3 regions of the Glutamicibacter sp. AOP38-B1-38 genome follow, and region 2 is predicted to be linked to each of the others. Evidence: riboswitches for the same ligand, from Rfam matches in the RefSeq annotation. Region 2 holds a riboswitch; each other region holds the start of a gene.
The links. Region 2 has a riboswitch for S-adenosylmethionine ahead of acs (acetate--CoA ligase). Riboswitches for the same ligand answer to the same signal wherever they lie in the genome.

Region 1: linked by a shared signal. The riboswitch ahead of ACT3TP_RS12365 (hypothetical protein) and the one ahead of acs (acetate--CoA ligase) in region 2 are both predicted to bind S-adenosylmethionine.
Region 3: linked by a shared signal. The riboswitch ahead of ACT3TP_RS04285 (hypothetical protein) and the one ahead of acs (acetate--CoA ligase) in region 2 are both predicted to bind S-adenosylmethionine.

Annotation. Positions count from the first base shown of each region.
Region 1 is NZ_JBQSWU010000019.1:58,068-68,495, forward strand. It holds gene ACT3TP_RS12315 (ROK family protein) at 1-358, opposite strand, end outside; gene ACT3TP_RS12320 (hypothetical protein) at 355-615, opposite strand; gene ACT3TP_RS12325 (hypothetical protein) at 657-1,040, opposite strand; gene ACT3TP_RS12330 (LysR substrate-binding domain-containing protein) at 1,062-1,487, shown strand; gene ACT3TP_RS12335 (CGNR zinc finger domain-containing protein) at 1,554-2,102, opposite strand; gene ACT3TP_RS12340 (hypothetical protein) at 2,128-2,376, shown strand; gene ACT3TP_RS12345 (CHY zinc finger protein) at 2,794-3,117, shown strand; gene ACT3TP_RS12350 (mycothione reductase) at 3,114-4,514, opposite strand; gene ACT3TP_RS12355 (universal stress protein) at 4,573-5,064, opposite strand; gene ACT3TP_RS12360 (SGNH/GDSL hydrolase family protein) at 5,249-6,148, opposite strand; SAM riboswitch class IV at 6,440-6,555, shown strand; gene ACT3TP_RS12365 (hypothetical protein) at 6,568-7,089, shown strand; partial or broken gene ACT3TP_RS12370 (formyltransferase family protein) at 7,110-7,437, opposite strand; gene soxG (sarcosine oxidase subunit gamma family protein) at 7,632-8,252, opposite strand; gene ACT3TP_RS12380 (sarcosine oxidase subunit alpha family protein) at 8,245-10,428, opposite strand, start outside.
Region 2 is NZ_JBQSWU010000012.1:58,342-68,769, reverse strand. It holds gene nhaA (Na+/H+ antiporter NhaA) at 292-1,569, shown strand; gene glpX (class II fructose-bisphosphatase) at 1,655-2,629, shown strand; gene katG (catalase/peroxidase HPI) at 2,796-4,976, opposite strand; gene ACT3TP_RS08810 (Fur family transcriptional regulator) at 5,072-5,524, opposite strand; gene acs (acetate--CoA ligase) at 5,672-7,636, opposite strand; SAM riboswitch class I at 7,787-7,894, opposite strand; SAM riboswitch class I at 8,160-8,260, shown strand; gene ACT3TP_RS08800 (acyl-CoA dehydrogenase) at 8,277-9,611, shown strand; gene ACT3TP_RS08795 (LLM class flavin-dependent oxidoreductase) at 9,678-10,428, shown strand, end outside.
Region 3 is NZ_JBQSWU010000005.1:44,434-54,861, reverse strand. It holds gene ACT3TP_RS04315 (thiamine pyrophosphate-binding protein) at 1-146, opposite strand, end outside; gene speB (agmatinase) at 146-1,132, opposite strand; gene ACT3TP_RS04305 (ROK family protein) at 1,304-2,326, opposite strand; gene ACT3TP_RS04300 (hypothetical protein) at 2,361-2,774, opposite strand; gene ACT3TP_RS04295 (helix-turn-helix domain-containing protein) at 2,913-3,476, opposite strand; gene ACT3TP_RS04290 (DinB family protein) at 3,692-4,279, shown strand; SAM riboswitch class IV at 4,752-4,864, shown strand; gene ACT3TP_RS04285 (hypothetical protein) at 4,883-5,149, shown strand; gene ACT3TP_RS04280 (VIT1/CCC1 transporter family protein) at 5,212-6,315, shown strand; gene ACT3TP_RS04275 (LOG family protein) at 6,383-7,510, opposite strand; gene ACT3TP_RS04270 (DEAD/DEAH box helicase) at 7,661-10,428, shown strand, end outside.

The DNA.
Region 1 (10,428 bases), on a different contig from region 2:
CCGTGAGGTGCGCGTCGGCCAGGGTGCGGCCGGACAGATCGGTGGTACGGCCCAGCAGCGTGCCTGCTTCCAGACTCAGGCCGAGCAGATGGCCGAAGTCCTGGTTGATTCCGTAGCTTTCCGGGGCACGTCCGCGCCGGACCGCGGCCTTCGGATCGTAGTCGGCAGCTACGGAGCTGACCAGGCCGTTTTCCTGGAGGCGCAAGATCCCCTGGGAGGCGGTGGGTTTGGAAAGGCCCAGAGAATCGGCGATATCGGTGCGCGTGGCGGGCTGGCGCAGGCACAGGTAATCGAAGATCTGCCGGTCGGTCAGCGTGGCCAAGGCCCGCGGACCGGAGGTCGGTGCGGGGATGCTCACCGGGAGTCCACCAGCCGCTCCGCGAGGCGTTCGAAGCGCCGGGTGCTCAAGCCGTGGGCGGACCGGTAGTCGCCGAGCGAACCGTGCTGCGCGATGCCCAGGTCCGGGGCCCGCTCCAGCCCGGCGACGCTGGTGCCAAGCATCAGATGGCGAAGCTCTTCGGACAGCATCGTGCGCATGGAGTCGAGCCAGGCGGCGGGAATCCCGCCGGCCTCACGCAGGTTCGGCAAGGCGGGCGGCTCATTCTTCACGGACATAATCGCTAAACTATCACGGCTGGCGCCGTTGTCTGGCGTGGTCAGTCGAAGGTGATCAACTGGCGGATGCTGCTCCCATCGGCGAGCTCGTCGAAGGCCAGATTGATTTCGCTCAGCGGGCGCTGGCCGGTAAGCAATTCCTCGACCGGCAGCAGCCCGTCGCGCCAGAGCTGTTCGTAGTAGGGGATGTCGCGGGCGGGGACGGCCGAGCCGAGGTAGGAGCCGATGAGGGTGAGCGCCTCGGTGGCACCTAGCTCCAGTGCGCGCCGGAGCTTCTCGCGGTTCATATCCACCGCGATCAGCCGGGCCGGGCGCTTCCAGCCTGCGGTATGGGCGATGGCTACCAGCAGCGCCGCCATGCCCACCCCGCCCAGGCCCAGCACCATCAGGGATTGGCCCTGCACCGGCCGGCCCGCGTTGCTCACCGCGCGGTTTCCCCGAAGCTGATGGACTATGAGCTGCGGCTCTACGCCACCGCCGAGTACCTGGAGCGGCGCGGCACCCCCACCACGCTGGAGGGCCTGCGCGAGCACTATCTGAACTACTACATCGACACCGCGCTGACCGCGGACAAGCTCGACGACGCAACCAGCCTATTTCCGCCGATGCGCCGCTCGGTGTCCTCCACCAGTATCGCGGTGCAATTCGCCGCGACAATGAACCACGCCGGACTAGGCCTGCTGCCGGTCTTCCTCTCCGAGCAGTACCCGACCCTGGCGCCGGTGCTGCACGATCAGTTCGCCTACACCTCGGAGTACTGGCTGGTGGGCCGCGAGGAGGCGCTGCGCAACAAGGCGGTGCATGCGACGGTGCGTGCGCTGAACGATGCCGCCGCAAATGGCAACTGGTTCATCCCGCCCTTCGACTGCTGAACTGGCGCACTACCCAGGCAAAGGGCAGCCCCGAACCCGTTGCCCCTCGATTGCAGCCAGTCCGCACTAGTCGCTGCCCGCCGCCGCTCGGGCACGATGCCTGCGCACAGCCGCCCGATTCGCGCAGCGCACCGAGCAATACTGCTGCCGTCCGTTGCGCGTCACATCGGCCACCACCGCCGTGCAGGGATCCCCCGGCGTCGCTCCCGCGGCACAGCGGTGCAGCCGGTGCATCCCACGGGTGGTGAGATGCAAGGCGGTTCCCACGCTGAAGACAGCCGAGAGCACGTGGGGCAAGGCGCGCGCGTCGTCATCCCGGTAGTGCAGATGCCACCCTTCATCATCGTGGTCGGTAAGCCGCGGATACGCAGAGGCGGTGGCCATGTGCTCATTGAGGATGCGTGCACGCTCTTGCGGGTCCGGTGCATCCACCACGGTCAGCCAGTCGTCGATGACACGGCGAACCGCAATGTAGTCCCCCGTTTCCTCGGGAAAGGGAACTGTCATTCCGAATTCCCGTGCGCGAGAGACGATTCCGGCACGGTCTTCCGGCCAGGACGAGGCGAGCGAGGCAGCTAGCAGAACCGCATATTCTCCGTAAGGGTTGAGATGCATAAGACCATTACATCATGGTAGTAGTATGCACATTAAACAGAACATCAAAACTCAGCAAAACACGTCGCTCGTCGGCACCCACGAGCACAGCTGGATCAGCGAGTCCAAGCACCCTACTTCGATCGGCTATGTCATCTACGTGCGTTGCAATGCCTGCGGAGTGCGGCGAGTGGACATCCAGAACCAAACGAACCTCGTACCAACACCGGTGAGCGCCGAGCTGCACCCCCTGCCAGGTCGGGCATCGAGCAATGTGAGTCAGAGGAGCAACTGACGGTTTCCCATCTGGACCGAACAACAGTCCCAGCACCCGCAGACCGGGCTGCCGTTCCGCTGCGACCGGACCGCCATCCACGAATCTGGTGCAAGACGATGAGTGAATAAATTTTCCATTCACCCCCACACGGCTAGCCCGCTCCACCAGCATGCCTGCCTAGCACCGCACCAACCAGGGCACTGACTAAAAATATTATTCATTCAGCCACCGAACCCCACCTGTGATGATCAATCACGAGTATGTCCTGGATCACCCTTGGAAGGTAGGTGTTGGCGCCCCATTGCGGGTTCCGCTTTCGCACATCGAGCGTGCATCAATGCACAATGGTTTCGGGTTCTGCCCGGCAACGCGCGTCCTCGCGGTAGCGTAGGAGCACCGCAGGCTCTCGGGCGCTGCACGAACCAAGGAGCACAAATGAGCGATACACCCACGGTCCGCGGGGTCGAGGTCGACCCGCAGACGCGCTGCGCCCACTATCATCAGGACGTCGATATCATCGCTATCAAGCACTTCTGCTGCGGACAGTACTATCCGTGCCACCTGTGCCACGCGGAAGTCGCCGGCCACCAGGTACGACTCTGGCCCGCGGAGCGCTTCGGCGAACCGGCGGTGCTCTGCGGAGTCTGCAAAGCGCAGCTGAGCGTCACGGACTATCTGGGCGCGAGCCATTGCCCTGCCTGCGATGCGCTCTTCAACCCCGGGTGCAAGCTGCACCTGGCACTGTATTTCGAGGTTTAGAGCAGCCCAGAGTCCGGGACATCCAAACCGAGCAGGGCGTTTTCCACGACCTCCATCAGCGCCGGGTGGATCCAGTACTGGCCGGTGGCCGCGGTGTGCGCATCGATGCCCAGGTTCATCGCCATAATCACCGGCTGGATGAGGTTCGAGGCCTCCGGCCCCATGGCGTGCGCGCCGACCAGCTGGCCGGTGCGCTTGTCGGCCAGCACCTTGAAAAGACCGGAGCGGTCCTCCATCGCCCAGCCATAGGCGGTGTCCCCGAACTTCTGCGTCTTCACGGTGAGGTGCTCCGCTCCGAGCTGCGCGCGCGCTTCTTCCTCGGTGAGCCCGATGGTGGCAAGTTCCGGGTGGGTGAACACCGCTGCCGGGACCGCACGATCGGAGTTCTTGCGCAGCTGCCCGGGGTGTTCCAAGTTGTGGGCGACGAGCCGCGCCTCGTAGTTCGCCACATGCTTCAGCTGCGTTTGTGAGCTGATGTCCCCCAACGCGTAGGTGCCGGTCACCGGCTGCCCGCCGCGCAGCACCCGCTGGTATTGATCCACCTGCAGCCGGCCGTCCTCGTGCAGATCCAGGCCGGCTTCCCGCGCGCCGATCAGATCCGTATTCGGGGTGCGGCCGATGGCCACCAGCACCGCGTCGGCTCGCAGCGTTTCGGACCCGAGCACCACGTCCAGCCCGGAATCGGCCGGGCGCAGCGCGCGGGCTTCGGTGTGATAGCGCACCTGCCAGTGGCCGGTCGCTTCTGCGTTGAAGGCCCCGCGGATTTCGGCATCCAGGTGGCGCATCAGCGCTCCGGAGCGGACCAGCTGGATGACCTCGGTGCCCAGCGCGGAGAAGATTGCGGCGAATTCGCAGGCGATGTAGCCGCCGCCGATGATCACCAGCCGTTCGGGAAGCTTCGCCAGCCGCATGATGGTGTCCGAGGTGTGCACCCCGTCCAGCTCGATGCCTTCCAGCTCGGGCATGGTGGGGCGGGAACCAGCGGCGATGACCAGCTGCTCGGCGGTGATTTCGGTGCCGTCTTCGGCCCGCAGGGTTTTGCCTTCGCGCAGCGTGACGAACTGGGAGATGAGCTCGACGTTCTCCAACCGCTTGCGGTAGTCTTCGCCGCCTGCGGAGATCGGGTCGATGCGCCCGAATATCCGGTCGCGGATGGCCAGCCAGTCGACCTTCTCCACGGCCATCTGCACCCCGAGCCGGGCCGCTTCCTCGGTCCCGCGGGCCAGATGGGCGGGGCGGACGAACATCTTCGTCGGGATGCAACCGACATTCAAGCAGGTGCCGCCGAAAGTTGAGCCTTCGGCGATAGCTACCTGCTTGTCATCCCAGTAGTCGGTAATCAGCGAATTGCCGGAACCGGAGCCAATGATTGCAAGATCTACGTTACGCCGAGTCATGGCTTCATCGTAGGCCAGCGGCCCAGCCAGAGAAACATTTTCGCCGCCGAGCGAAGTTTCATGACTTGGCGGGCTGCGCCTCAAAGAAGCCGGGAACCTGCGGGACAACGAGCACCGGGCGGGACTGCCGATGGGCCAGCGCAACGGCGATCGAACCATCCATCAGCTCTTCCATCCTGCTGCGCAGTCCCGGACGCCGGGTGCCGATGGCGATCAATTGCGCGTCAAGCTCTGCGGCGACCCGCATCAGAGCTTTGGCAGGATCTCCGGCGACCGTGCGCGCCGCCCAGCTGATCTTCGTCCCGGCGAAGGCCTTCGAAAGCTGTTCGGCGAGCGCCGGGGAGAAATCTTGCTGAAACTGTTCGTCCCCGTCGAAGGTGGTGTCTTCGACTATTTCTCCGGTGGGCAGGCGTTCGGTGACGAATCGGCCCGAGTCCGCGTAGAGGCACATGACCTTCGCGCCCGTGGCCTCGGCCAGCTCGATGACGGCTTCAAGGACCGCCGGTGCCTGCCCCAGTTCAACGCCAACCAACAAAATACGCTCAGTCATCAGGACTCCCACGGATCGTGCCGAGTGCGGATTTTCATCCGCCGCAACGGGTTTGCGTCGCTAATCCCAGTATGCCAGCGCGCCGCTGTCTTGTCCGCAAGTTTCACGGTCCGCAGCGAGCAAGACGTACGGCCAAGACGGTTTTCCGCCGGGTTCGCCGTCAGAGTTAGCCGGCCGGGTGCTTCTAGTGCGAATACCTATTCTGGCCTTCCTGGCTGTGCGCCAATTTTTTCAGGTTGATATGGCGTTTGACTGCCGGGTAGTAGCCCTCCTGGTATCCGGTGCTCGTCGGATGCAGGTTAAATGGATCGGCGGGGTTCGCCAGATTAAAGCTGATCCAGGAATCCGCGGCACCCAGTCCGTGGTTCTTAAATGCGCCGGTGACCGAAACGAACGACGCGTTCGAACCCTTGGTGGCCATCTTGATATTCCGGTTCAGCGCATCCCCCAGCTTGTTCAGCGCCCGGGCGTTCTTGGCCGTGATCAGCGGCTGGTCGCCATTGGAGGTGGTGAATAACTGCGGATAACCCACAACCAGGATTTTTGCGCGAGTTGCCGCATCGATGTGCTGCAGCGTGGCTCCGACCTCGGAGCGCAGAGCAGGCATGGAGGCGTAGCCGAGTTTGAGCATCTGCTGGCAGCTCGCGGCGGTGCCCTGGGCGCTGCAGGCTGAGACTGTTTGCCCCCACTGGAGATTATTTCCGCCCAGACTGAGCGTGACCAGATCCGCTTGCGCCAGTTGCGGGGCTACCGCGGCAGCGGTGGCCGTTATCTGCGCGGTGTCCAGCCCTGCGCAGGCGGCATCTGCGATCAGTTGCACGCCGCGTAGCGCGTCGATCATGGTGACGTGAGTTGACCCGGTGGTTTGCAGGCAATCCGGAAAAGGCCCGGGTTTAATGGTTCCCGAGCCGAAGCCCGCCGAGTAGGAGTCGCCGAGGTTGACGTAGTTGATGGTCCCCGTATCGCCGGATCGCGAGATTGGCACCAGCGCCGCGGCCGGTGCCATGCCGGCCAGCATCAGCGCCGCGCCCGCCAAGGCCGCGGTGATGAGAGCCAAAAATCTGGATTTCTTCTTGCCGTTCATTGGAACGTCCCCTGTTTCCACCCTGTGCGCTGTGCGTGGAACACAGCGCGAAATGCCCGTTCGGACGGGTCACCATGAAGGTCCGTGCCCTCAAGGGCAGGAATCCGCGGCCTTCATCCCCAAGATAAGAAGCCGCCACCGGGCCGAGCTCAAGACCGGATTGCGCGCACTGCATCTGCCATATCCTACGCCGAAGGCCCTCGCTGGTGAAGGCCTTCGGCGAGGGACATAGAACGCGCAAGATCCGCCCGGAGCTAAAGTGTCGGTTCGCTGTCCTAGGATGATTGGCAGGTTCACGAGTCGCAGCGTCAAGTACCTGGCTAGCTGCGCGGCAACCCTCCTCAGCGAGCGGGGTGCCCCAGGGGAAGAACCGGTCGGCGGTCAGTATCCGCGGACAAGTCGATGAAAGGGAAGTAAACATGTCTTACACCGAGCAGCTTGACGCCTATGGCCTGCCAATGACCGAGCCCGCGGCCAAGGGCTCGCGGCTTGCCTGGGAACGACGGTGGACCGGGGTGCTCTTGGATCACCCCTACAACCCGCCCGGGCTCTACGCCGGGAATTTCGCGCAGTTCATGGGCCACAATTTGGCCAGCCGCGGGTTGCTTCATGGCACCGGGACGCTGCGCGTGGATCATTGGCGCGACTACGCCGCACGGTGGGAAAAGGCCGGGGTGAGCCCAGAATTGTTCGCATTGATTCTTGCCTTGCTCCCGTCGGCCATTGAGGATGCGCTGCGGCAGGCGGTGGATCTGGAGGTCGAATACCGGCTTCATGACAGGCTGCGCTGTCTGAATGCGGACGGAGGCCAGTGGGGTATGAAGGGTCAAAATCTGGTTCCCGAGCAGTGGGCGGATTTCCCCTACCTGTTCCAGAAGCTCGGCCCGAAGCGGGCGTTGAGCCGTTTTATCACCACGCACTGCGGCCCGGAGCCGCACTAGAAAACCGCGGCGGGGAACGATCATGCGTGCTCGGCTTCCGGTGCCGGGCACCCATGTTGGCCATTGGCTTCGCGCTGCACCACCGTGCGGTTGCCCCAGAGGAACACGCGGCACTCGGCGGTATAGGTACGATCCACATCCTGGACCTGCTGGGCGATGATCGGGCCCTCGTAAGGCTCCGCGTTTACGCAATGCGCGGCGGCACCGACGGTATTGACCCCGCGGGTCCCACGCCTGGTGGTACGGCTTGGCGCCTTTGCAAGCGGGCCGGGATGAGTGGTGAGTGCTGATCGTGCGCCCCGAGAGCTTACTGGAGGGTTCCGCAGAGAGGATCTGCATCAGCTTTGCCTCGGCGGCCGGTTTGCTGTGTACTGCTTCAGTTCGCCGATGGTGAGCGCAGGGCCAGCGCATGCCGGATTTGCTCGCCCCTTGCGGGAGCCCTTCGGTGATTGAGCATTAAAACCAGACCGTGGGGCACCGGCGGGCCGGCCCGAAAATGGACCGGCCCGCCAGGCGTCTTCTTGTTCCCGATCGTGCTGCGGCTAGATCACCGGGTCCGAGCCGAACTCGGCCATCGCGTCGATCATCCAGTGCACCACATGTTCGGTGAACGAGGCGCGCGGCATGACATACCAGCTATTCTCCGCGGTGCGCCAGAGCAGGATCGGCACGTTGGCAACCGTGGTGGTGATCGCCTGGTTGACCGCGAAGGCCCGCGGATGCAGATCGGCCGGGCAGCTCTTGCGCAGCACCAGGCTGGCCGCCGCGCCGCGCAGCTCCAGCACCGCGCGGTTCGCCGAGAGGTCGATGACCTGGCCCGGCGCCTGACCCAGGGCGGAGTCCAGCGGCTGCGTGAGCTCCTCCCCGGCGGCGTTGAAGGCCATGAATTCATCCGGCCCGAGCCAGAGCACCGCGGTGCCCTCGATGGACCCGGCGACCTCGCCGACGCCGGCCGGCAAGCCCACACCGGTGGCCGCCGCGAGCGCCTGGTGCCCGGCGCTGCCGGGAACCGCGCGCAGCGACACGGCGGTGGCCAGCGCAATCTCGCGCAATGCGACGGCGCGCGTCCCGGCGACGGAGGCCTGGGCCATCGCCTCGGCCAGGTGCGCGGCCGGGGAGCGGCGCAGATCGGTGGTTGGTTCGATTACGCTGTGCTTAGCCATCTCGGCGGCTGCCTTCCGGGTCGTAGAGGACGGTTTCGCAGACCTCGACGTCGACCAGCTGGTCGCCGACGGGGGCTTTGAGGACTTCACCGATGCGGTTGAAGCCGTTCTTGATCAGGGCCAGGCCGAAGGTCCGGCCCAGCGCGGGCGAGTTGTAGGAGCTGGTGACCCAGCCTTCCATCGGGACCGGGCCGTCGGCCGGGGTGACCGGGGTTCCGGCGCCGACCAGCGCGGTGCCTTCGGGCAGGCGCAGGGTCTTGTCCACCGGCAGCACGGAGACCAGCTGCTTGCGGTCCGCACGCTGGTTGTCATCGCGGTTGAAGGAGCGGTTTCCCACGAAGTCCTTCAGCTTGGAGACCACCCAGCCCATGGCCGCGTCCTGCGGGGTCACCGTGCCGTCGGTGTCCTGCCCGACGATGATGAAACCCTTCTCGGCGCGCAGCACGTGCATGGTCTCGGTGCCGTACGGGGTGATGTTGTATTCTTCGCCGGCCGCGTAGACGGCCTCCCAGGTGCCCAGCCCGTACCAGCTCGGCACCGCGATCTCGAAGGCGAGTTCCCCGGAGAAGGAGATCCGGCTGATCCGTGCCGGGGTGCCGTTTTCCAGCGTGGTATCCGCGAAGGCCATGAACTTGAACGCCTCGTTGGACACGTCCAGCTCCGGGGCGAGCTTGGAGATCACCGCGCGGGATTTCGGCCCGACCACCGCGACGGTGGCCAGCTGCTCGGTGACCGAGGTGCACACGACATCCAGTTCCGGCCACTCGGTCTGCAGCCACTCCTCCAGCCAGTCCAGCACCTCTGCGGCGCCGCCGGTGGTGGTGTGCATCAGGAAGCGGTCCTGCGCCAGGCGCAGGGTCACCCCGTCATCGAAGATCATCCCGTCCGCGTGGCACATGACCCCGTAGCGGCCCATGCCGACCTTCAGCTTGGTGTAGCCGTTGGTGTAGATGCGGTTGAGGAATTCGGCCGCATCCGCCCCGCGGATCTCGATCTTGCCCAGCGTGCTGGCATCCAGCATGCCCACCGAGTCGCGCACCGCGGCGCATTCGCGGTAGACCGCCGCGTCCATGTCCTCCCCCGCCTGCGGGTAGTACCAGGGGCGCTTCCACTGCCCGACGTCCTCGAACGCGGCGCCTTGGGCCAGATGCCAGGGGTGCATGGCGGTGACGCGGGCCGGGTCCAGCAATTGGCCGCGGTTCCGCCCGGCGAGGGCGACAAAGGAGACCGGGGTGTAGGGGGCACGGAAAGTGGTGGTGCCGATCTCGGCCGGGTTTTCGATGCCCAGCACCGCGGCGATCACGCCGATAGCTGCCACCCCGGAGGTCTTGCCCTGGTCGTTGGCGGTGGAGATCGAGGTGTAGCGCTTCACATGTTCCACCGAGCGCATGCCCGCTCCGGTGGAGCGCAGCACCTCGGCCACGGTCTGGTCGCGCTGCAGATCCACGAAGTGGTGCTTGTAGTGCACCGCATCCTCGCCCTGGCGCGAGGGGATCAGCCAGACCGGGCGGGTTTCGCCCAGAGCCACCTCGATGGCTTCGGGCACGCGGGCGATCGTCTCGAAACCGGCGGCGGTGGCCGCCGCGGCACCGGCGGCGGCTCCCCCGGCCAGCGCTCCGGCGGTGTCGAAGCGGCCGGTGAGCGAACCGGCGAGGTGCTGGTTGGCGACGGGTGCCGCGGGCAGGAATGCGTGCACGGTGGAATCCCAGGCCAGCTTGCCCTGGCGCTGGGAGTGCAGGTGCACCACCGGGTTGAAGCCGCCGGAGATGGCCAGGGTGTCAGCTTCAAGGCGCTGCGCGGCGCCGATATTGTTCTGCGCATCCAGGCTGGCGACCCAGACGGCGGACAGCTCGCCGTTGGCGCCGGCCTCGGTATCCACGACCACCGAACCGGTGATCACGTGCACCCCGGTGCCAACCGCCTCGGCGGCAGCCACCGAGACGTTTTCACGGGCGTCGATGACGGCGACGACCCCGCCGCTGGCGGCCAGCTCGGTGACCAGCGGGTAGACCGAGTCGTTGGTGGTGGCCACGAGGATCTGCGACCCCGCGCGCACCCCGTAGCGGTTCAGGTAGGAGCGGACGGCGCCGGCGAGCATGATGCCCGGGCGGTCGTTGTTCTCGAAGACCAGCGGACGCTCGTGGGCGCCGGTGGCGAGCACCACCTGACCGGCACG
Region 2 (10,428 bases):
TATTCCAATCGCTGCCTGCCCGGTTCATGTTAGTGTTGAAGCATGCCCTTTTTGGTTTCGTCCCACGTGCAGCGGTTGATCGCTGCGGTGTTCCCGAACTCAAAATTACTGACGAAACGGGCTAGCGGCACTAACGGGTGGATGAGTTCCTGGGGAACCAATGCCCATGGCGAGATCGCCGGCTGTCCACCACCGCGCTCCTGATCTGCGCGGCTCTCTGCTCTCTTTCTTGATCGGTGGATTCCGCGCGCCATCGCGCCCGCATACCTCTTCTGAGAAAGACACCTTACTTTGTCGCACCATTCTTCCGACGTAATTCGTCAAGCACCCCATTCCATCTGGCGTGGAATCCACCAGACATTAAAGCAGGACTCGGTCGGCGGCTTGTTGCTGCTGTGCGCAACGGTCGCTGCGCTGATCCTCGCCAATTCCCCCGCCGCGTCCTGGTATGAGGATCTACGGAACTTCACTTTCGGCCCCGAAGCGCTGCACCTGAATCTTTCGGTAGGCACGTGGGCAGCCGACGGGCTGCTGGCAATCTTCTTCTTCGTGGTCGGCCTGGAATTGAAGGAAGAGTTCGTTGTCGGCAAGCTTCGCAACCCACGCACCGCGTTGGTCCCCATCGCTGCCGCAATCGGCGGCGTAGCCCTGCCTGCGCTGTTCTACGCGTGGGTGATCACCAGCGCCGGGAGCGACGCGATCAACGGCTGGGCGATTCCTGCTGCCACCGATATCGCCTTCGCGATCGCGGTCATCGCAGTCGTCGGAAAGTTCCTCCCGCCGGCGCTGCGCACGTTCTTGCTGACCCTTGCGGTGGTTGACGACCTCTTGGCGATTTCGATCATCGCGATCTTCTACACCGATGATCTAGCGTGGCTGCCGCTGGCTCTGGCCCTGATTCCACTGTTGGTGTTTGCGTTCGCCGTGCAGCGCGGCGTGCGTGCGTGGTGGATCCTGATGCCACTAGGCATTGCGGTGTGGGCGCTAGTGCATGCCTCGGGTATCCACGCGACCGTGGCCGGGGTGCTGCTAGGTTTCATGGTTCCGGTGGTCGCAACCTCGCGGGCGCGGGTGAAGATCGGCACGACCAATGACGGCCAACCGGTATATGACGGGCTAGCGGCGCATTTTGCGGACCGCTGGAGCGTGCCCTCATCGGTAGTCGCCATCCCCGTGTTCGCCTTCTTCGCCGCGGGCGTGGCCGTGGGCGGGCTTTCGGGGCTGGCCGAGTCACTGCTCAGCCCGGTGGCCGTAGGCATCATTGCCGGCCTGGTGCTGGGTAAATCCATTGGCATCACCGCCTCCACCTTCCTGGTCACGAGGATTCCGGGGATCACGCTGGACCGGTCGATCAAGTGGGTGGATGTACTCGGGATGGCCTTCGTCGCCGGAATCGGCTTCACGGTCTCGCTGCTGGTTGGTGAACTCGCCTTTGGCGCAGATGGTGCCGAGGCACAGTATGTCAAGGTCGGGGTGCTGTGCGGCTCGCTGCTTGCCGCCGTGATCGGCGCCTTGATCCTCGCAGTGCGTAACCGGAAGTACCGCGCAGACTCATCTTCTTCGGCATAGCTTCGAAAGCTATTGCCCGGGAGCCTGCCTGTGGTTCAAAAATTAGGTCCTGCAAGGGCCAGCGTAGTAGAAAGCAGTTGACCTGATGCCTGATATTTCTTCTCTGCATGCCGACCGAAACCTGGCCTTGGAGCTGGTGCGGGCCACCGAAGCGGCGGCTATCGCCTCTGGCCCGTGGGTGGGTGCGGGGGATAAGCTGCGCGCAGATGGGGCGGCCGTGGACGCGATGCGTTCGCTGCTTGCCTCGGTGCGATTCGACGGGACCGTGGTGATCGGCGAGGGTGAAAAAGATCAGGCACCTATGCTGTTCAACGGTGAACGCGTGGGCACCGGCGAGGGGGCGAAATGCGATGTGGCAGTCGACCCGATCGATGGCACCCGGCTGACCGCCATGGGCCTTGAAAATGCGCTGTCCGTGCTGGCCGTCGCCGAGGCCGGGTCAATGCTCGATGCCTCTTCGGTGTTCTATATGGAGAAATTAGTGACCGGCCCCGAAGCCGCGGAATACGTGGATTTGCGGTTGCCGGTGAAGGAAAACCTGCGGTTGATCGCGAAGGCAAAGTCGGTCGATATTCGCCAGTTGACGGTGAGCGTACTCGATCGTGAACGGCACCAGAATCTGGTTCAGGAAATTCACGCGGCCGGCGCTCGGACCAAGGCACTGGTCGACGGTGATGTGGCGGCGGCGATCGCGGCGGTACGTGAAGGAACCGGCATCGACGCGTTGATGGGCGTTGGCGGCTCCCCGGAAGGCGTGATCACCGCGTGCGCCGTCAAGGCCCTCGGCGGAGTGATCCAGGGGCGGATGCATCCAACCAGCGGCGAAGAGCGCGAACGCGGTCTGGCTGCGGGCCTGGATATGGACAAGGTGTATTCCACCGGTGACTTGGTCCGCAGCGACAACTGCTATTTCGCGGCCACAGGCATCACCGACGGTGACTTGCTGCAGGGCCTGCGGACCGGGCCGCGGACCATCCGCACGCAATCGATCGTGATGCGCTCGAAATCCCGAACGGTCCGCGTGATCGATGCGGAGCATTCAACCAGCAAATGGGCGTAGCGGCTAAACCCCGATAGCGAGGGCGGCCCGGCCATGCGCAATGGCGTGGCTGCGGCGCAGCAAACCAACGAATCGGATGCGTACCCTCGTGGCTCATTTAAGAACAATTTAAGAACAATGGCCGCCACCCCGCAAGGGGTGGCGGCCATCGTCATGAGGCTAGAAACTACTTATTGCGCAGTTCGAAGCGGTCGGCATCCATGAGCTTGGCCCATGCTGCGGCGAAGTCCTTGGCGAACTTCTCCTTGGCATCGTCCGCGGCGTAGACCTCGGCCAGTGCACGCAGCTCGGAGTTCGAACCGAAGACCAGATCAACGCGGCTGCCAACCCAGCGGCCGTCGGTGGTCGAGTAGGTCTTCTCCTCGGCGTCCGGGGTCCACTCGAGGCCCAGCTCCAACAAGTTCGCGAAGAAATCGTTGGTCAGCGCGCCCGGGGTTTCGGTGAAGACGCCGGTGTTCGAGCCGTCCCAGTTGTTGCCCAGTACGCGCAGGCCGCCGAGGAGCACGGTCGCCTCCGGGGCGGTCAAGCCCAGCAGGTTGGCGCGGTCCAGCAGCAGGTATTCAGAAGGCAGCTGCAGGAAGCCCGAATCGTAGTTGCGGAAGCCGTCGGCTACCGGCTCCAGCCAGGCGAACTGCTCCACGTCGGTCTGCTCCTGGGTTGCGTCAACGCGCCCCGGAGTGAACGGAACGTTTAGCTGCTGGCCGGCGGCCAGCGCTGCCTGCTCGACACCCACGTTGCCGGCCAGAACCACAACGTCGGCGAAGGAAGCCTTCACGGCCGAGGTCGCGTTGAATTCGGCAACGATGCTTTCCAGCGCCGCGATGACCGGCTTGAGCTGCTCAGGCTGGTTCACCGTCCAGGAAACCTGTGGTTCCAGGCGGATGCGGCCGCCGTTGGCGCCGCCACGCTTGTCCGAGGAGCGGAAGCTTGCTGCGGCCTTCCACGCGGTGGAAACCAGCTGCTGAACCGACAGCCCGGATTCGGCGATCAGGGACTTCAATGCGGCGATCTCGGTGTCACCCAGGGTGACCTCCGGAGCTGCCGGCAATGGATCCTGCCAGGTGAGGTCCTCAGCCGGAACTTCTGGGCCGAAGTAGCGGGACTTCGGGCCCATGTCGCGGTGGGTCAGCTTGAACCAGGCACGGCCGAAGGCATCGGCGAACTTCTCCTGGTTGTTCTTGAAGTCCTCCGAGATTGGACCGTAGATCGGGTCGAAGCGCAGCGCCAGGTCACTGGTCAGCATGCGTGGTTCGCGGCGTGCGGCTGCGTTGTGGGCCATTGGCACCATGTCGTCGCCTGCCCCGTCCTTCGGGCGCCACTGCTGCGCGCCGGCCTCGGAGTAGAACAGCTCCCACTCGTAGGCGAAGAGGATGTGGAAGAACTCGTTGTCCCAGCGGGTTGGGTGGTAGGTCCAAGTGACTTCCAAGCCCGAGCCGATGGTGTCATCGCCGTGCCCGGTGCCGAAGTCCGACTTCCAGCCCAGTCCCTGCATTTCCAGCGGAGCCGATTCCGGATCGCCGCCCTTGTGGGATTCGGCGCTGGCGCCGTGGGTCTTGCCGAAGGTGTGGCCGCCGGCGATCAACGCGACGGTTTCCTCGTCGTCCATGCCCATGCGGCGGAAGGTTTCGCGGATATCGATGGCCGAAGCCAATGGATCTGCCACGCCATCCGGACCCTCTGGGTTCACGTAGATCAGGCCCATCTGGACTGCTGCCAGTGGCGCCTCCAGATTGCGTGCGCCGGTGTAGCGTTCGCTCTCCAGCCAGACCTTCTCCGGACCCCAGTAAATGTCGTCGTCGGCTTCCCAAACGTCCTTGCGGCCGCCGGCGAAACCGAAGGTTTCGAAGCCCATGTCTTCAAGGGCCACATTGCCGGTCAGCACGATCAGGTCGGCCCAGGACAGCGACTGGCCATACTTCTTCTTGACCGGCCATAGCAGGCGACGTGCCTTGTCCAGGTTCACGTTATCCGGCCAGGAGTTCAATGGTGCGAAACGCTGCTGGCCGGCGCCTGCGCCACCGCGGCCGTCATGCGAGCGGTAGGTGCCCGCCGCGTGCCACGCCATGCGGATGAAGAACGGACCGTAGTGACCGAAGTCAGCTGGCCACCAGTCGTAGGACTTGGTCATCAGCTCGGCAATATCGGCCTTGACGGCAGCAAGATCCAGCGCCTCGAAGGCAGCGATGTAATCGAAGTCGGGATCCAGCGGGTTGGTGGCTTCCTGGTTCTTCGAAAGAATCTTCAGGTTGAGCTTATTTGGCCACCATTCGGTATTCGCATGACCCTGGGTAGGGTGAACGCGTCCGGCTCCTACTACTGGGCACTGACCTGCAGTCGTTTCTGACATGTAGTCTTCCTTCCGATAAGGGATTGGTTTGGTACTCCGTCTCCGTGCGCCGTTGGCCCGCGGAGACGAAAATTAGTTCCTTGCGGTACTTCTTTTCAGACAGTTCCCGTAGCCGGCTGCGCTGTCTTGGCTTGTTGGCAGTCCGGGCAGAGTCCCCAATAGATGACCTCTGCCTCGTCGATGCTGAAACCGTGGTGATCCGAGGCATGCAAGCAAGGTGCGGCTCCGACGGCGCAGTCCACGTCTGCCAGCGTTCCGCAATTGCGGCACACCACATGATGGTGGTTGTCCCCTACGCGGGTTTCGTACCGGGCGATATGCCCGTGGGGCTGAATTTGGCGGAGCAGTCCAAGGTTCGTGAGAAGCTTCAGCGAATCGTAGACCGCCTGGTGGGATACCAGCGGGTGTTCTTGGCGCACTGCCTCGATAATGGTTTCGGTATCCGCGTGGGGATGAGCTGTCACCGCGGCGAGCACCGCGACGCGCGGTCGGGTGACCCGCATCGATGCTTCGCGCAGCACCTTCTCGATTCCCTCGGATGTTGTCATGGTACTAGCTTGCCCTATTTATTTTGAATGAGTCAAGATAATTACTCGTGTCTTTTCGCTCCGCTGAAAATTCGTGGTCAGAAGCGGTTAAACGAATCTGGCCGACCTTCGCAATTGCGGATGAAGGTCGGCCAGATTTATTGGCGGCTAGGGACGAGCGCGGCAGATCTCGTTGAGCCGGGCAATGCATGGTTCATTTTGCAAGCTGGTGGTGTCCCCGAGCTTGGTGCCCTCAAAGAGCTGGGTCAGCAGGCGGCGCATGATTTTGCCCGAGCGGGTCTTGGGCACATCGGGGACCAGGACGATATCGCGTGGTTTGGCGATCGGCCCGATCTGCGTGGTGACGGTTGCGCGCAGCTCGGCGATGAACTGCTGCTGGCGGGCGAGCGTCTGCGCATCGGGTTGCGCCGCAACCAGCGAGGCATCCAGCGGCACCACGAACGCGGTAGCCGCATGCCCGGTCTGCTGATCCGGGGTCGGGCAGACTCCCGCCTCGACCACGCCTGGGTGGGTGACCAGTGCTGATTCGATCTCGATGGTGGACAGCCGGTGCCCGGAAATATTGATCACGTCATCGGTGCGTCCCAGGATGTAGATATCCCCATCCTCATCGAAACGCGCGCCATCCCCGGCCAGGAACCAGCCCTGCGCGGCGTACTGCTCCCAGTAGCTGGTGTAGTAGCGTTCCGGGTTTCCCCAGACCGTGCGGGCCATGGACGGGCCGGTCTGGGTGATCACGATATTTCCCTGCTCGTTGGGCCCCACGCGGCCGCCGGCGGCGTCCACGATGTCCACCGAAACGCCGGGCAGCGCCCGCGAAGCGCAGCCGGGCTTGAAGTGCTCGTCGGTAGGCAGCGGGGAGAGGACTGTCGCGCCGGACTCGGACTGCCACCAGGTATCGACCATCGGGATGCCGCCGGGGGTGCCGCGCCCCAGCTGAGCGCGCAGCCAGCGCCACGCCTCGGGGTTGACCGCCTCGCCCACGGTGCCGCCCACCCGAACCGAGGACAGGTCATAGTCGGCGGGAACCCCTTCGGGGAACCAGCCCATCAGCGAACGGACCAGGGTCGGCGCGGTGTAGTAGCTGGTGACCTTGTAGCGTTCGATGATCTCAAAGTGGCGGCCCGGGTGCGGTGCGTTGGGCACGCCCTCGTAGATCACCTGGGTGACGCCGTTGGCCAGCGGGCCGTAGATCTCGTAGGTGTGCGCGGTGACCCAAGCCAGATCTGCGGTGCACCAGTGCACGTCGCCCGCGCGCTGGGATTCGTCGGGGTTGCCGAACAGGAGATTGTGGCTGTACGCGGCCTGGGTCAGGTAACCGCCGGTGGTGTGCACCAGGCCCTTGGGCTGACCGGTGGTTCCGGAGGTGTACATGATGAACAGCGGCGTCTCGGCGTCAAAAGCCTGCGCCGCGTGCTCGGTGGACTGGGTTTCCACCGCCTCGTGCCACCACACGTCGCGTCCGGCGGTCCACGGGATCTCATCCCCGGTCCGGCGGATTACCAGAACCTTTTCGATGCTGTTTTCCCCGGATACCGCAAGGTCTGCGTTGGCCTTGACCGGAACCGAGGTGCCGCGGCGGAACTGGCCGTCGGTGGTGACCAGCAGCTTGGCCTTGGTGTCTTCCACCCGGAACTTCAACGCCTCCGCGGAGAAGCCGCCGAAGACCAGCGAATGGATCGCCCCGATGCGTGCACAGGCCAGGGTGATGACGATGGTTTCGATAAGCACCGGCAGGTAGATGACCACGCGGTCGCCCTTGGCCACGCCGAGCTCCTGCAGGGCGTTCGCCGCCTGGCTGACGCGCTCCTGGAGGTTCCGATAGGTCACCGCGATGCGGTCACCTGGCTCGCCCTCGAAGTAGAGGGCGACCTTTTCACCGTTGCCGGCTGCCACATGGCGGTCGGCGCAATTCACCGCGGCGTTGAGCTTGCCCCCCAGGTACCAGGAGATCTGCGGGCCGCGCTTGGCTTGTGCGTCTGCCGGGATGATCTGGCTGGTGGTGTGCCATGGGGTGTCCCAGTCAAGCAGGTTCGCCGCCTCGTCCCAGAACTCCTGGCGTGCCTCGGCGCTGGAGGGCTGATTTGTACTGGCCAATTCGGTGGTGGTCATTGCGGTCCTTGAAAAGTTTAGGGCGATTAATTTCGAGTCAGCGGAAGGCGCACTGAGCGTGTGGGTGCGCGGTACTTTATGGGAACGCCAAGAAAGTGCAATGTCGCATAGCGAGCCGTTGCGGGCAAGGCGAAATGAAAGCCATGATCATCTCCATCGTTCCTGGCGGTAGCACCGGTCACCGTTTGGTTTATTAACCGTGGGTGGTGGTTGCTGCGGCGTCACAGAGCCAGATCTCTTAGCCGCTCGGGATGGTTACACGACTATTACAGGCCTTCGAACGATTTCAATGCAAATCTTTCGTAACATGATAAATATTCGATAGATGCGTCACATCATCGTGATGTTTCGATTTTTATTTCACTAATCGCGTATTTGGCCGAAAAATCGCTAAACGCTAGGCATTGTGTTCGGCCGCGTTAGGCAAGTGCTGTCCTTGATGCATTTCAATCTCCATCCGTGCACGACGAAATGTGACTAACCGGGTTGAGGACGAAGTAGACCTCAGGCTACAAATGATTACGAACCATCCAGAGCGACCGAGAGATCTGGCTCGTCGACGTCGCAGCAACCACCCACCTAAATATTGGCGCGGGACGGTGCTACAGCCAGGACCGATGGAAAGAATTGAGGACTTTCGATGTCATTTGGCGATCCCGCTGGCGACTTTAATGCGCTCAGCGACCCGTCTATTGCGGGTAGCGCGGTGGAGCTTGACGACCTTCCACAGGAACTTCCTACCCGGCAGCTGCTGAAAATCACCCCGGGCCCCGGCGCTGACGAGCAGTATGAACGGCTTGCCGGCATTTTCCGTCCGGTGTTCGCACAGATCGCCGCCGGTGCAAGGGAACGCGACCGGCAGCGGATCCTGCCTTTCGAACAGGTTGGCTTGCTGAACCGTGAGCGCTTCGGTGCGCTGCGCCTGCCGGTTGCCGACGGCGGCCATGGGGCGCGCTTGAGCGATGTCTTCCGGTTGCTCATCGAATTAGCCGAGGCCGACTCGCATGTGGCTCAGCTATGGCGCGCGCATATTGCCTTCGTGGAAAATGCGGTGCGGCTGGAAGATGCGCAGCTCCGTAGCAAATGGGTTGCCCGAATCAGCTCCGGGCAGATCGTGGGCAACGCCTACACCGAGGAAGGCGGCAACGCCCTCGGGTTGCTCAACACCAAGGTCACCGAGGAGGGGTCGCGCTGGCTGGTCAATGGGCGGAAGTTCTATTGCACCGGCACCATCTTCGCCGACTGGACCACCGTAGCGGTGGCGCACCCGCAACTCCCAGGGCGCCAGATCGCGGTAGTTTCCACCCAGCACAGCGGCGTGAAAATCCTCGATGACTGGGATGGTTTCGGCCAACAGCTCACCGGTACCGGCAGCACCGAATTCCACGAAGTTCCGGTGGACACCTTCATGCCGGAGGATCCCACGGATCCGGAAGCCGCGATCTTCCAACTCGTGCTCATGGCGGTACAGGCCGGAATCGGACGGGCGGCACTGAACGACCTGCGCTCCTCCGTGCAGGCGCGTACCCGCAGTTTCAGCACCGGCACCGGAGTTCCGGTGCACCGCGAACCGCAGGTCTTGCAGCTCGTCGGGGAGGTTTCCGCCGAAATCTTCGCCGCGGAGTCCGTGGTCATGGGCGCGGTGCTGGAGGTCGAAGCGGCCATGGCCGACGCGAACCTGAACGCCGAGGAGCGCTTTGCCGTGTGCGAACTGGCGGCAAACCGTGCTCAGACGATCGTGCAGCCGCTGGTCATCGGAGCGACCAGCAAGCTCTTCGACGCGCTGGGTGCATCTTCCACTCGCAATAGCTGCAATATGGACCGCCACTGGCGCAACGCCCGAACCATCGCGACGCACAATCCGGCGATCTACAAGGCGCGCATCGTGGGGGACTACGAGATCAACGGCGTGCAGCCCCAACGGCTGTCCGTCACCGGCACGGTAACCGGAGCAAACCGGTTCGCCGGCAGCTAGGCAACACTCCTCGAACACAGATTTTTAGACTTACAAGATTTTTCTTCTATGGATAGGGGCACACCAATGAGCGAGAACAAGCGCGAAATCCTTTTTAACGCCTTCGATATGAACTGCGTGGTGCACCAGTCGCCGGGCCTCTGGCGCCACCCGGATGACAAGGCGTCGACCTACAACACCCTGGGCTACTGGACCCACCTGGCCAAGGTGCTGGAAAAGGGCAAATTCGACGGGCTGTTCCTCGCCGACGTGCTGGGCACCTACGACGTCTACAAGGGCGCCAACGAGACTCCGCTGCGCAGCGGAGCCCAGGCGCCGGTTAATGACCCGATGATGCTCGTCTCCGCGATGGCCGCGGTCACCGAGAACCTCGGCTTCGGCGTCACCGCCGGCACCGCCTATGAGCACCCTTATGCCTTCGCGCGCCGCCTGGCCACCCTGGACCACCTGACCAATGGCCGTGTCGGCTGGAATGTGGTCACCGGCTACCTGCCGTCGGCGGCCCGAAATATGGGCCAGGAAGACCAGATGGAGCACGACGAGCGCTACAACCACGCCGATGAGTACCTCGAAGTGGTCTACAAGCTGCTCGAAGGTTCGTGGGAAGAGGACGCGGTGCAGAACAACAAGGAATCCGGCGTCTACACCGACCATTCCAAAGTGCACCCGATCAATCACGAGGGCAAGTACTTCAAGGTTCCAGGCATCGCGATTACCGAGCCTTCCACCCAGCGTACCCCGGTGATTTACCAGGCCGGCGCGTCCAAGCGCGGCACCGAATTCGCCGCGTCGAACGCCGAAGCGATCTTCGTGAATT
Region 3 (10,428 bases), on a different contig from region 2:
GAAATGAATTGCAGATTGGAGCGTGAGAGCGCATCGAACAGCCCCAGAGCATGTTGTCCAGGAATGCCGAAGACCGTTTTCGCGCCGAGCGCTGTCAGCGTCTCAACGACGAGATCTCCACCGTTACGTTGTACTTCGTTGCCCATTAGTTGTTCTGTCCGTTCAGCTGACGGTATTCGCTGATCAGGCTGATCAGGTCATAGGTGACATGTGAGGCAGCGACGCCGGTTAGCTCCGCATGATCGTATGCCGGTGCCACCTCCACGATATCGGCTCCCACGATTTTCAGCCCGCGCAAGCCGCGCAAGATTTCCAGCAGTTCGCGGCTGGTGATGCCGCCTGCTTCCGGGGTGCCGGTGCCCGGTGCGTGCGCCGGATCCAGCACGTCGATATCGACCGAAATGTACAATGGGCGGTTGCCGATGCGGTCCCGAAGTTTCGCGACGATCTCTTGCACGCCCTGATAGTAGACATCTGAGCTGGTGACGATGCCGAAACCGAAGCGCTTGTCGTCTTCGAGGTCTTTTTTGCCGTAGAGCGGGCCTCGGGTTCCTACATGGCAGATCGCCTCGGTATCGAGAATGCCTTCCTCCACCGCCCGCCGGAAAGGGGTTCCGTGGGTGTATTCGGCTCCGAAGTAGGTGTCCCAGGTATCCAGGTGGGCGTCGAAATGCAGCATTGCTACCGGCGCACCGGCACGTTGCGAGGCCGCACGCAACAAGGGCAATGCGATGGTGTGGTCGCCACCGATGGTCACCAGCGTTGAACCGTCTTCGGTCAGCTCCAGCGCATTGTGCTCGATGGTCTCGATGGCCTCGTTGATGTTGAACGGGTTGACCGCCATATCACCGGCGTCGGAAACCTGGCTCAAAGCGAAGGGGGAAACCTCGGTGGCCGGGTTGTATGGGCGGATCAACCGAGAGGACTCACGGACGTGGTTTGCTCCAAAACGTGCGCCGGAACGGTAGGAAACACCGGAGTCAAAAGGAACACCGACGATCTTGATATCGGATTTCTGGACTTGGTCCAGCCGCGGAAGCCGTGCATAGGTGCCGCCTCCGGCATAGCGCGGAATTACCGCGGCATTAATGGGTCCGATGTTCCCATTTTCTTCGATCCGGACTTCCTTCATGAGCGCTTCTTCCCGGCACACTCGACAAGAGTTGCCTAATATGAAACATGAGTTTCCTCCCATGCTATTTATCGGTGCGCCGACCGTCAAGGTGCAATCAACAGCGAAGCCACGAAAACCGGTTTTTGCTGGTTAAAACAGCGATCCCGCAACACCGATTGGGTTGCGGGATTAGGTCGCTGATTTGGAACGTGAAAATGCGATGAAGCGAATAGTGCGCATTCGCAGGAAACGAGTTACCCGTGCCACCGGGCCAAGTCCGCAGCGCCGATCAGCCCGGCATCCGAGCCAAGCTCGGCTCGTACAACGCGAGCAAACGGCCGGTAGCCTCGCCCCGGCAGTAACTGCCGGTAGGAGGCCTCCGCCTGTTCGACCAGGCAGGTAGAAGCAGACCCTAGTCCCCCCGCCGATGACCACGACACCAGGATCCAGCACAGCCACAAGATTCGAGATTCCCCTCCCGAGCCATCGGCCCATCTCATCGATGAGCTCCATGCAGGCAGGGTCGCCATTGACCGCCAATGCCGTCACCATCGCTCCGCTCACCTTGGCTGGATCCGCATGGCAGGCTTCACGCAGGCTATGCGCCCGCGGAGAATCCAACCGGACAAGCTCCGCGCCTTCACGGCCCAGTGCGTTGCCCGACGCGTATTGTTCCCAGCACCCTCGATTTCCGCACGGGCAACGATGGCCGTCCACCACCAAAGTCTGGTGCCCGAACTCCCCTGCGACGCCAAAACTGCCACGCAGAATACTGTTGCCGAACATGATGGCACCGCCGATACCCGTGCCAAGGGTCAGGCAGACGCTCAGCTCTTCGCCTCGCGCAGCTCCGAAACGATGCTCGGCCCACCCTGCGGCGTCGGCATCATTATTCAGGACGACCTGGCGGTTCATCTTCGACTCAAGACGTTCACGCACCGGCTCATCACGCCATGCAAGATGCGGGGAGAAGAGGACATGCGAACCGCTTCGGTTAATCCAGCCGGCGGCCCCGACGCCCACGGGCATATGAGCATCCCCGTCGCTGAGCTCGCTGACTACCTCGGCAATAGAATCTTCGGTCAAGGCTGCGCTCCGGCCCGGAGTAGGGCGGAAGCTTCGGCGAAGAATCCGGCCGTGGCCATCGACCACGCCCCCGGCGATCTTCGTCCCGCCGATGTCTATGCCGACCGCAAGGTTTTCGGTAGACATTTCACCCTCCCAATGCGTGCGTGTAGTTCAGCAGCTAGCCTTCGAAGGACTTCTTGCTGCTCGCTACCAATGCCCGGTCCACCTCATGGAACCCAAAACAGAAACCTGCCGAAAGCACGAAGGACTTAATCGCAATCTCGTCGAGTTCATCCGCCACATATACCAGCTGGACGGGCCCGGCAAGCACTAGTAGCACCAGCGTCCACACCGCATATACCCAAGAGGTTTTCGCCTGTGCCATCTGCGGGTATTGAGAACGACGGTGAATAGTGCGTAAGCCGATGACCAGAATGACCCCCGCCAGAATCGCCGCCCCAGCGATGAAGAAATAACGTTGAGTGCGGATCAATGTCATGGTCACACCAATTAAGACACCGAGAATTGCAGACATCCACCAGCTCGCGGAGCGCAGTTCGACCAGTTCAGCCCGTGGCTCGCTTTCCGTCACGGAGCTCCCTTCGGTTATTTATCGGCGTCGAGAAAAGTTGTTGACGCTATGTCAAGGATACGCTTTGGGCTTTGCCCGGCCGAAACCCGGCACGGACGGAAAACGCGCAAGCCCTTCAAAAGCGCATTGCGGTTTTGGTCAGAGCAACAGCGTCCAGGTCACTACGGCGGTCCGGTCCGAAGTATTTTCCCAACTGTGCGGCTCACGGCCCGGGAAGGTTACCGTATCGCCCGCTTGCAGTTCAATGCGGTCCTCGGGCAGAACCAAGGTAAATTCTCCGGAAATCACGTGCAGAACTTCCACCTTGCAATCCACTGAATACAGCTCGGCTTCCCCCGAGCCCTGAGGCGCGACCTCTGCCCTAATCATCTGCACCCTGGTCTCGGCGCGGGGAGTGACCAGTTGTTCGGTGATCCCTTGACCACCCAAAGCGATTCGCGGCGCGTGCTCCAGCCTGACCAATTTGGTTTCAGGTACTGAGAAGAGCTGTCCAACCTCTAAGCCCAACACTTCGCAGAGCCTGAGCAACGTCGACACCGAAGGGCTAGTCAAGTCTCGCTCCACGCGAGACAAGAACCCCTTGGTCAGTCCGGACATTTCGGCCACCTGGTCGATGGTCATTCGTCGGGTTTGGCGTACCCCACGCAAACGGGCGCCGATATTAATCGACGAGCCGGTGGGCTCTACGGGCAGTGTTTTCATGCTCTCCCACCATTTTGACACCGGCGCAGCCCTAGCTTGGCAGCACCCGGCCTACAATTCCGCTAAACCAATCCGGTTCAGGTTCCTACACTGCGTCAGTTTACCAATAGGCAACGAGAACTTCGCCGAACTCACGCTTCAGTCCTGAAGTCAGCAACCAAGCCCTCAATGCGCCGGCGCTGTTTATTCAATCGCCAAGAAACTAGACTCGGCACATGGATACCGCTGGCAATCCGTCCTCCAAGAGGCTTCGGACCTACTTGAACGAGGCCCGCAACACCGTGCTCTGGAAGTGCCAGGGACTCTCCGAGGAGTTGGCCCGCCGCCCCATGACGGATACCGGAACCCACATGCTTGGTGTCATCTACCACCTAGCAATCACCGAATACGGTTATTTCGGCGAGTGCCTAGGTCGTGTGCCCAACGATCGGCATGTGCTTCAACTACTGCAAAGCGATGAACCGCAGATCGACTTCCTGCCTCCGGCCAGCTTCTCGGTAGAAGATGTTCTCGCGTTGTACCGAAAATCCATCGCATTTGCCGAACACGCGCTTGACGAATTGAACTTAGAATCCCCGGCAGAGGTCCCCTGGTGGTCCGTGCATCGGCATACCACCGTGGAGCATCTTATTGTTCATATGATCGCGGAGACCTCCCGGCATGCCGGGCATCTCGATATCGTTCGAGAGCTTCTCGACGGACAGGTAGGACTGCGCGAACAGGCGAGAAATATCCCTGGATTCAGCGCTGAGCAATGGAAGGAACAACGCTCCTCGCTGCAGCGAATCGCCGAGCAGTCCTAACAACGATTCTTCGCCAAATCTTGCTCATAGCTCTGGCAGGGCACCGCCTCTAACAGGCCGCATAGGCTCGCGCTAGCTCGGATGGCCCTGACCGAGCCCAGCGACTAGGAGCACCACCTGGTGAAACTGCCGGTCCGTAGCCTGGCGTTGGTCCCAACGGACCAGAGGCGTTGGACCTGAGCGGCATATTGCGCAGCGATACTCCCGCGCGGCTCGGGCAGGCCTGGCGGCATCGACGGCGGGTCGGGAGGGGAGCCACTTGCCGGAGATCGGTCACCGGGCCAGCCACCGGTAGTGCCCGATGTCCAGATCCCCGCCCGGCGACCTTCGCCTGCGCCAAGCGCAGGGTTCTTGTGGGCGCGGTCCGTGCACCTCCCGGTGCTCGGCTCTGCTTCCCATGAGGCCCGCGAGAGCCGAGTATGACGTCTCACTACGCATCCGGACAGCCCACGGGTGTAGCATCGTGGTGTTGCTTCACGAGATGCGGCGCCAAGCTCCGACTGGCCGCACACCAACCCCAGGTTCATGGGTGGTTCGGATGAAGAAGCGGTCCGTACTCCAACCGGCTACGGGCAAGAGCTCTTTTAAGGGTCCACGATAGTTATGGCTTCAAACGTCCTTCCCATTATTGACCTGCAAACCGGCCAGGTGCAGTTTCCGCTTCGCGGAGTCTGGGTCAGCTACTACGTCACCGACCCGCACCTGCTCACCCGATTGCTAGCCAGAACCGTGGGTCCGCCGAGCTTCGACAGGCAGCGCGAGGAACTTTCGGTATTCGTGGCAGCCCGAGGGCAAAACCCTGGCGCCGCTAAGGTATTTAGTCTTGCCAAATTCCCAGTGCTCGACTCACTCACTAAACTAGGGGGTTGAACCTAACCCGGATCATCTGCCCGTGAATGATCCAATTCTGCCGCAGGAGACTCATCCCCGTGATGGCCCCAACCTCAATTCCCGAACCATCCAAGGCGCAGATCCGCCGCTGGCGCCAGTACATGGCCGATGAGGTCGCCGAAGGTGCGATCTACCGTGAACTGGCCGAAAAGCGCACCGGACAAGAACGCCAGATTCTCCGTGGGCTAGCCGAAGCGGAAGAACGCCACGAAAATTACTGGCGCGCTAAGCTCGGTGAACACGTGCGCCCGGTCCGTCCGTCGATGCGGCGCACCATGTTGCGTTTCATGGCCCGGCATTTCGGTTCGGTGTTTGTCTTGGCGCTGGCCCAGCGTGCCGAAGGCAACTCTCCTTACGCCACCGATCAGGATGCCGCGCCGCAAATGGCCGCGGATGAGCAAGTGCATGAGGAAGTCATCCGTGCTTTGGCTACGGCCGGCAGATCCCGGCTGTCCGGCAACTTCCGAGCCGCGGTGTTCGGCGCAAATGACGGGCTCGTTTCGAATCTGGCCTTGGTCATGGGCATCGGCGCCACCGGTGTGGCCTCGTCCCTCGTGCTCTTCTCCGGAATTGCCGGCCTGCTGGCCGGCGCGCTGTCCATGGCTGCCGGGGAATTCGTGTCAGTCCGTTCCCAACGTGAGCTTCTCACCGCGTCGCGCCCCACCCAAGTCACGCTTTCTGCCGCCCGTGACCTCGATCTTGACGCCAATGAATTGGTGTTGATCTACAAAGCACGTGGCATGAACAATGAGGACGCCGAACACCGCGCGGCAGAACGCATGGGGCTGTTTACCTGCGATTGCAACCCCTCCTTCTCACTCCATCCAGAAGTTCGCAGCGCGGAACTGGAACGCGAACATGAGGAGCTTGGTTCGGCACCGGGAGCCGCCATTTCTTCGTTCATGTTCTTTGCTTCGGGCGCAGTCATTCCGATCCTGCCCTACATCTTTGGGCTCACCGGGCTAGCTGCGGTGAGCGTGGCGGTCGCTTTGGTCAGCATCGCGTTGCTGCTCACCGGCGGCGTCGTTGGCCTGCTATCCGGTGCGTCCCCGCTCAAACGTGGCGTGCGTCAGCTGGCCATTGGCTTGGGTGCGGCCGCTGTAACCTACTGCTTGGGCTTGCTTTTCGGCACCACCGTGGCTTAGCTCCAAAAGCAGACTGCTGGCCGTTGCCCCAACATGACACAGCTTGAGGCAACGGCCACTATCGTTGTTAGAACCGCGTGCGGCGCCGCAATGGAGTCATTGTTTTAATGAATTCGACGGCTTCTTGCACGGTGTCCACCAAAGCTATTCTGCTTTCCATGGCCCTCCCGGCGGCAAGCGCCTGCAGCAATGGCCAGACCGGTAGCTTCCGTGTCCAATGCTCGCGGCCCACCAACACAATGGGAGCGACGCGAGCGCCGGTCGCGTAGTAGTTTTCGCAGGCGTCTTGGAATATTTCCTGGACTGTCCCGGCAGCACCGGGAAGCACAATGATTCCGCCGTTTGCCTGTTCGAGCAGGATGGCTTCGCGAATCGAGTTCGTGAAAAACTTTGCTATATGCGTGGCGAACAGGTTTGGTGGCTCATGGCCGTAAAACCAGGTGGGCACGCCCATTGAATTTCTCGTGCTGGGGTATTCTTCACGCACTCGCAATGCTGCACGCGCCCAGGCAGTCCGATGACGGATCGCGTCTGGAGCTTGTGCGAGGATATCCACGGCTCTGCCGGTAGCCGTTTTGTCATAGTCTGCAAGCCACGCGCCGGCATTTGCCGCTTCCATGGCCCCTGGTCCCCCACCGGTAACAATCGAATAGCCTTGGCCGGTTAGCATCGCACCGAGCCGCACTGCATCGGCGAATTCTTGCGTGCCACGTGCTACCGCGTGCCCGCCCATGATCCCGATCATGGGCGTCTTGGCAAATACCCCATCGTAAACAGCGCTCAACATCGCCTGACCAATATGGTGATCATGCAAAGTCGTTGCCATTGTGCTGTCATCGGGCGAAAACTCAGCCGGAGAATTCGCTTGCGAATAGGTATAGATCTGCGCGTCGGGCACCTGCGAGTAGGGGGCTTCTTTGATCCCCGCATAGAGCTCTAGCGGGGAGTAGAGCCCACGTTCATAAATATTGAACGGGAGTTGCGTTCCGGTACTCATGCATAGCCCGCCGGTTGCTTCTACGAGCGAACGTCCGGCATCGGAATAGACGCAATCAATAAAAAGACAGTTGGCAAGGTCCAGAGCGCTTAAAACCGAGTCCCTGGTTCGAAGATCAACCCGGTGAACGCGCCAGTTTCGGGCAAGCGATGCTTGAGTTTCGATGGCTTCGGCTGCGAGCCTGTCGAACTCAACCATTGTGGTGATATTGACCGCTCTGGCGGGGAGATAAGGCCACACATGAGACATGCATCTACGCTACCTTGAACACAAGTGATTATTCACAGTTAGCGTCCTCAACTTTCACCTACGCCCCGAACGTGAAACGATGAGAGGATGACTGATTCTGTGCCACCACTCATTGACGCAAGGCACCTACTGGCGTACTTGGGTGACGTTCCATTCTTCTTCGGGCAACAACTTGCCAAGAACGACGAATCAGTGACTGACGTCGCCTTTGATGAAACTGCGAGTGTCATCTCGGGTACCGTCCTCGAAGATGGTCAGAAGTTCTCCCCCACTCTCACGGTGATTCGCAGCGCTTCGGGCTGGTCCATCGACGTTTCGGACTGCAGCTGCGACAAAGGCTCGATCTGCCCGCATATCGCGGCGCTGTCGCTCACCGCCAATAAGATCGCCAAGCTGCCCCGCCCGGCGGTCGTTCAAGAGCAAAAGACCGTTACTGCTTGGTCCCAGCAAGTGAACACCTGGTTTGAAGAACCCGAGCCGGGGCCCGCAGACGGACTATTAGGGTCACCAAATGACCCGGTCGTGGCCATGGCCTTGCAATTCATGGTCTTTGATTCGAAAAATACCTCCCAGCAACAGCAGTGGATGCCTTCGGGAGCGGTCCCCCACCCGACGCGCAACAAACGCTTCCGTTTGGGTGTTCGCCCCATGGTGCGCAACTCCGAGGGACGCTGGGTTCGTGGACAGCTGCGCTGGACTACCATTGCGTTCAAGACCTACGGCTGGAATATGCTGCGCAATCAGCACCATTGGTTCACCCGTTTTGCTGCGCTAGCACGAAGCAACACTCAGCTGCAGTTTAAGGTCGACGAAGACTGGTTGTTCCTCGATGAGTATGCCTCGGATCTGCTCTGGCCAATGCTTGGCGAAGCTCAAGATCTTGGTATCGAACTGATTAGCACCCGCAATGAGACCAGCGTGAATATTGACCGCCAGTCCCGATTTGAGCTGCTCGCCGACCTCGGGCAGGACAATTCGCTCACCGTGGCTGGACATTTGAACATTGCAGGTCAGGGCCTAACACTCAACGCAGAGACTCCCAGTGGAACGATCGCGGACCACGGGTTCTACGTTGAGTTGGAAGCACCTGAACAAATCTGGTTGGCACCAAGTCAAGAGATAGTTCCCGCTCAGCACCGCCGCTGGTTTCAGAATCGCGAACCCTTGCAGGTTCCCGAAGATCAAATGCAGGACTTTTTCGCTGGTTCGTACGCGCGCCTTGCGCGTCGTTTCAATCTGCGCAGCATAAGCAAGGATCTGGTACTTCCCGCACTTGCCCCGCCGATGGTCCACGCCGAGGTGAAATTCATGCGTGAGGAAAAGGAAGATGGCAGCATCAAGGAATCTGCCACCATTGATTTCCAGATCCATTACCCGGGAGTGCCCAACGACCGCGAGGTCTATGACGCCCAGGCCGAAGATTCCTTGCGCAGCACGGTCAATGACGTCTTCGAGCGACACACAGGCACCAGCAACCACGACCTGGACTCGAAGTTCTTCTCCGGTGAACATATGATTGTATTTGTTTCGGAGTTGCTGCCGGCCCTGCATGGCCTGTCCGTCATGAAGATCACCGAAGAAGGCATCCGCCCGGTTTACCGTCAGCTACGTGAACTTCCACGGCTGAAGATCAACGCGGTGAGCCACGAACGCAACGACTGGCTTGATTTGGGCTTGCTGATCGCCGTAGGCGACCATGAAGTACCTTTCTCCACCATTCTCGAGGCGCTCACCAGCGGTGCCATGAAGGTCAAGCTTCCGGATAACACCTGGTTCTCACTGGATCACCCGTTATTTGCCAAGCTGAAGTCGCTGGTCGATGAGGCTCAGGCGCTGAATGACAAACCCAAGGATGCCGACCTGAAGCTCTCGGTCTTCCAGGTCTCGCTCTTCGATGAATTTGATGAGCTTGCCGAGGGAATCGAAGGCGCCGACCTATTTATCGGGCGCATGCGTTCGCTCCTGCGTGTGGCCGAAGGTGAAGAGGCCGATGTGCCCGATACGCTCAATGCCACCTTGCGCCCGTATCAGGTCGAGGGCTATCAATGGCTTGCGCGCCTGTACCGAGGCGGTTTTGGCGGCATTCTTGCCGACGACATGGGACTGGGAAAAACCCTGCAAACCATCGCGTTAATGCTTCACGCACGCAAACTCTGGGATGACCCGAAGCATGTGGCGCAGCTGCCGGCCGCTCAGCGGAACAGTGCCCCCTTCCTCGTCGTTGCTCCAAGCTCCGTTGTTTCCAACTGGGAGATGGAGATCAAACGGTTCGCTCCGAGCCTGAGCGTGATCACCGTTGAAGGTACCCTCGGTTCCGAACGCGAGCTGAACGAACTAGTGGCCAACTATGACGTCATCCTGACCACCTACACGCTGCTCCGGCTCAACGATGAGATGTACGAATCCCAGCGATTCGCTGGCCTGATCCTGGACGAGGCTCAATTCGTGAAGAATCGTTCGACCAAGGCCCATCGCAGCGCGGTGAATATCCAGACGAACTTCAAGCTGGCGGTCACCGGCACGCCAATGGAGAACAACCTCGCCGAGCTCGGCGCGCTGCTTTCGTTGACTTCTCCATCGCTGTTCATGAATACCAGCCGGTTCAACCGCCAGTTTGCCCGCCCCATTGAGGTGCTAGGCGATAAGGAAACCCTGAAGTTGCTGCAGCGCCGCGTGAAACCTTTCATGCTGCGCCGCACCAAGGAATCTGTCGTCTTGGATCTCCCCGCCAAGCAAGAACAGCAGGTCTTGGTGCGTCTGAGCGAAGAGCACCAGCATGTGTACGACACGCATCTGAACCGTGAGCGGCAGAAGATCTTGCACCTTGTTGAGGATCTGGACCGCAACCGCTTTACGATTTTCCAGTC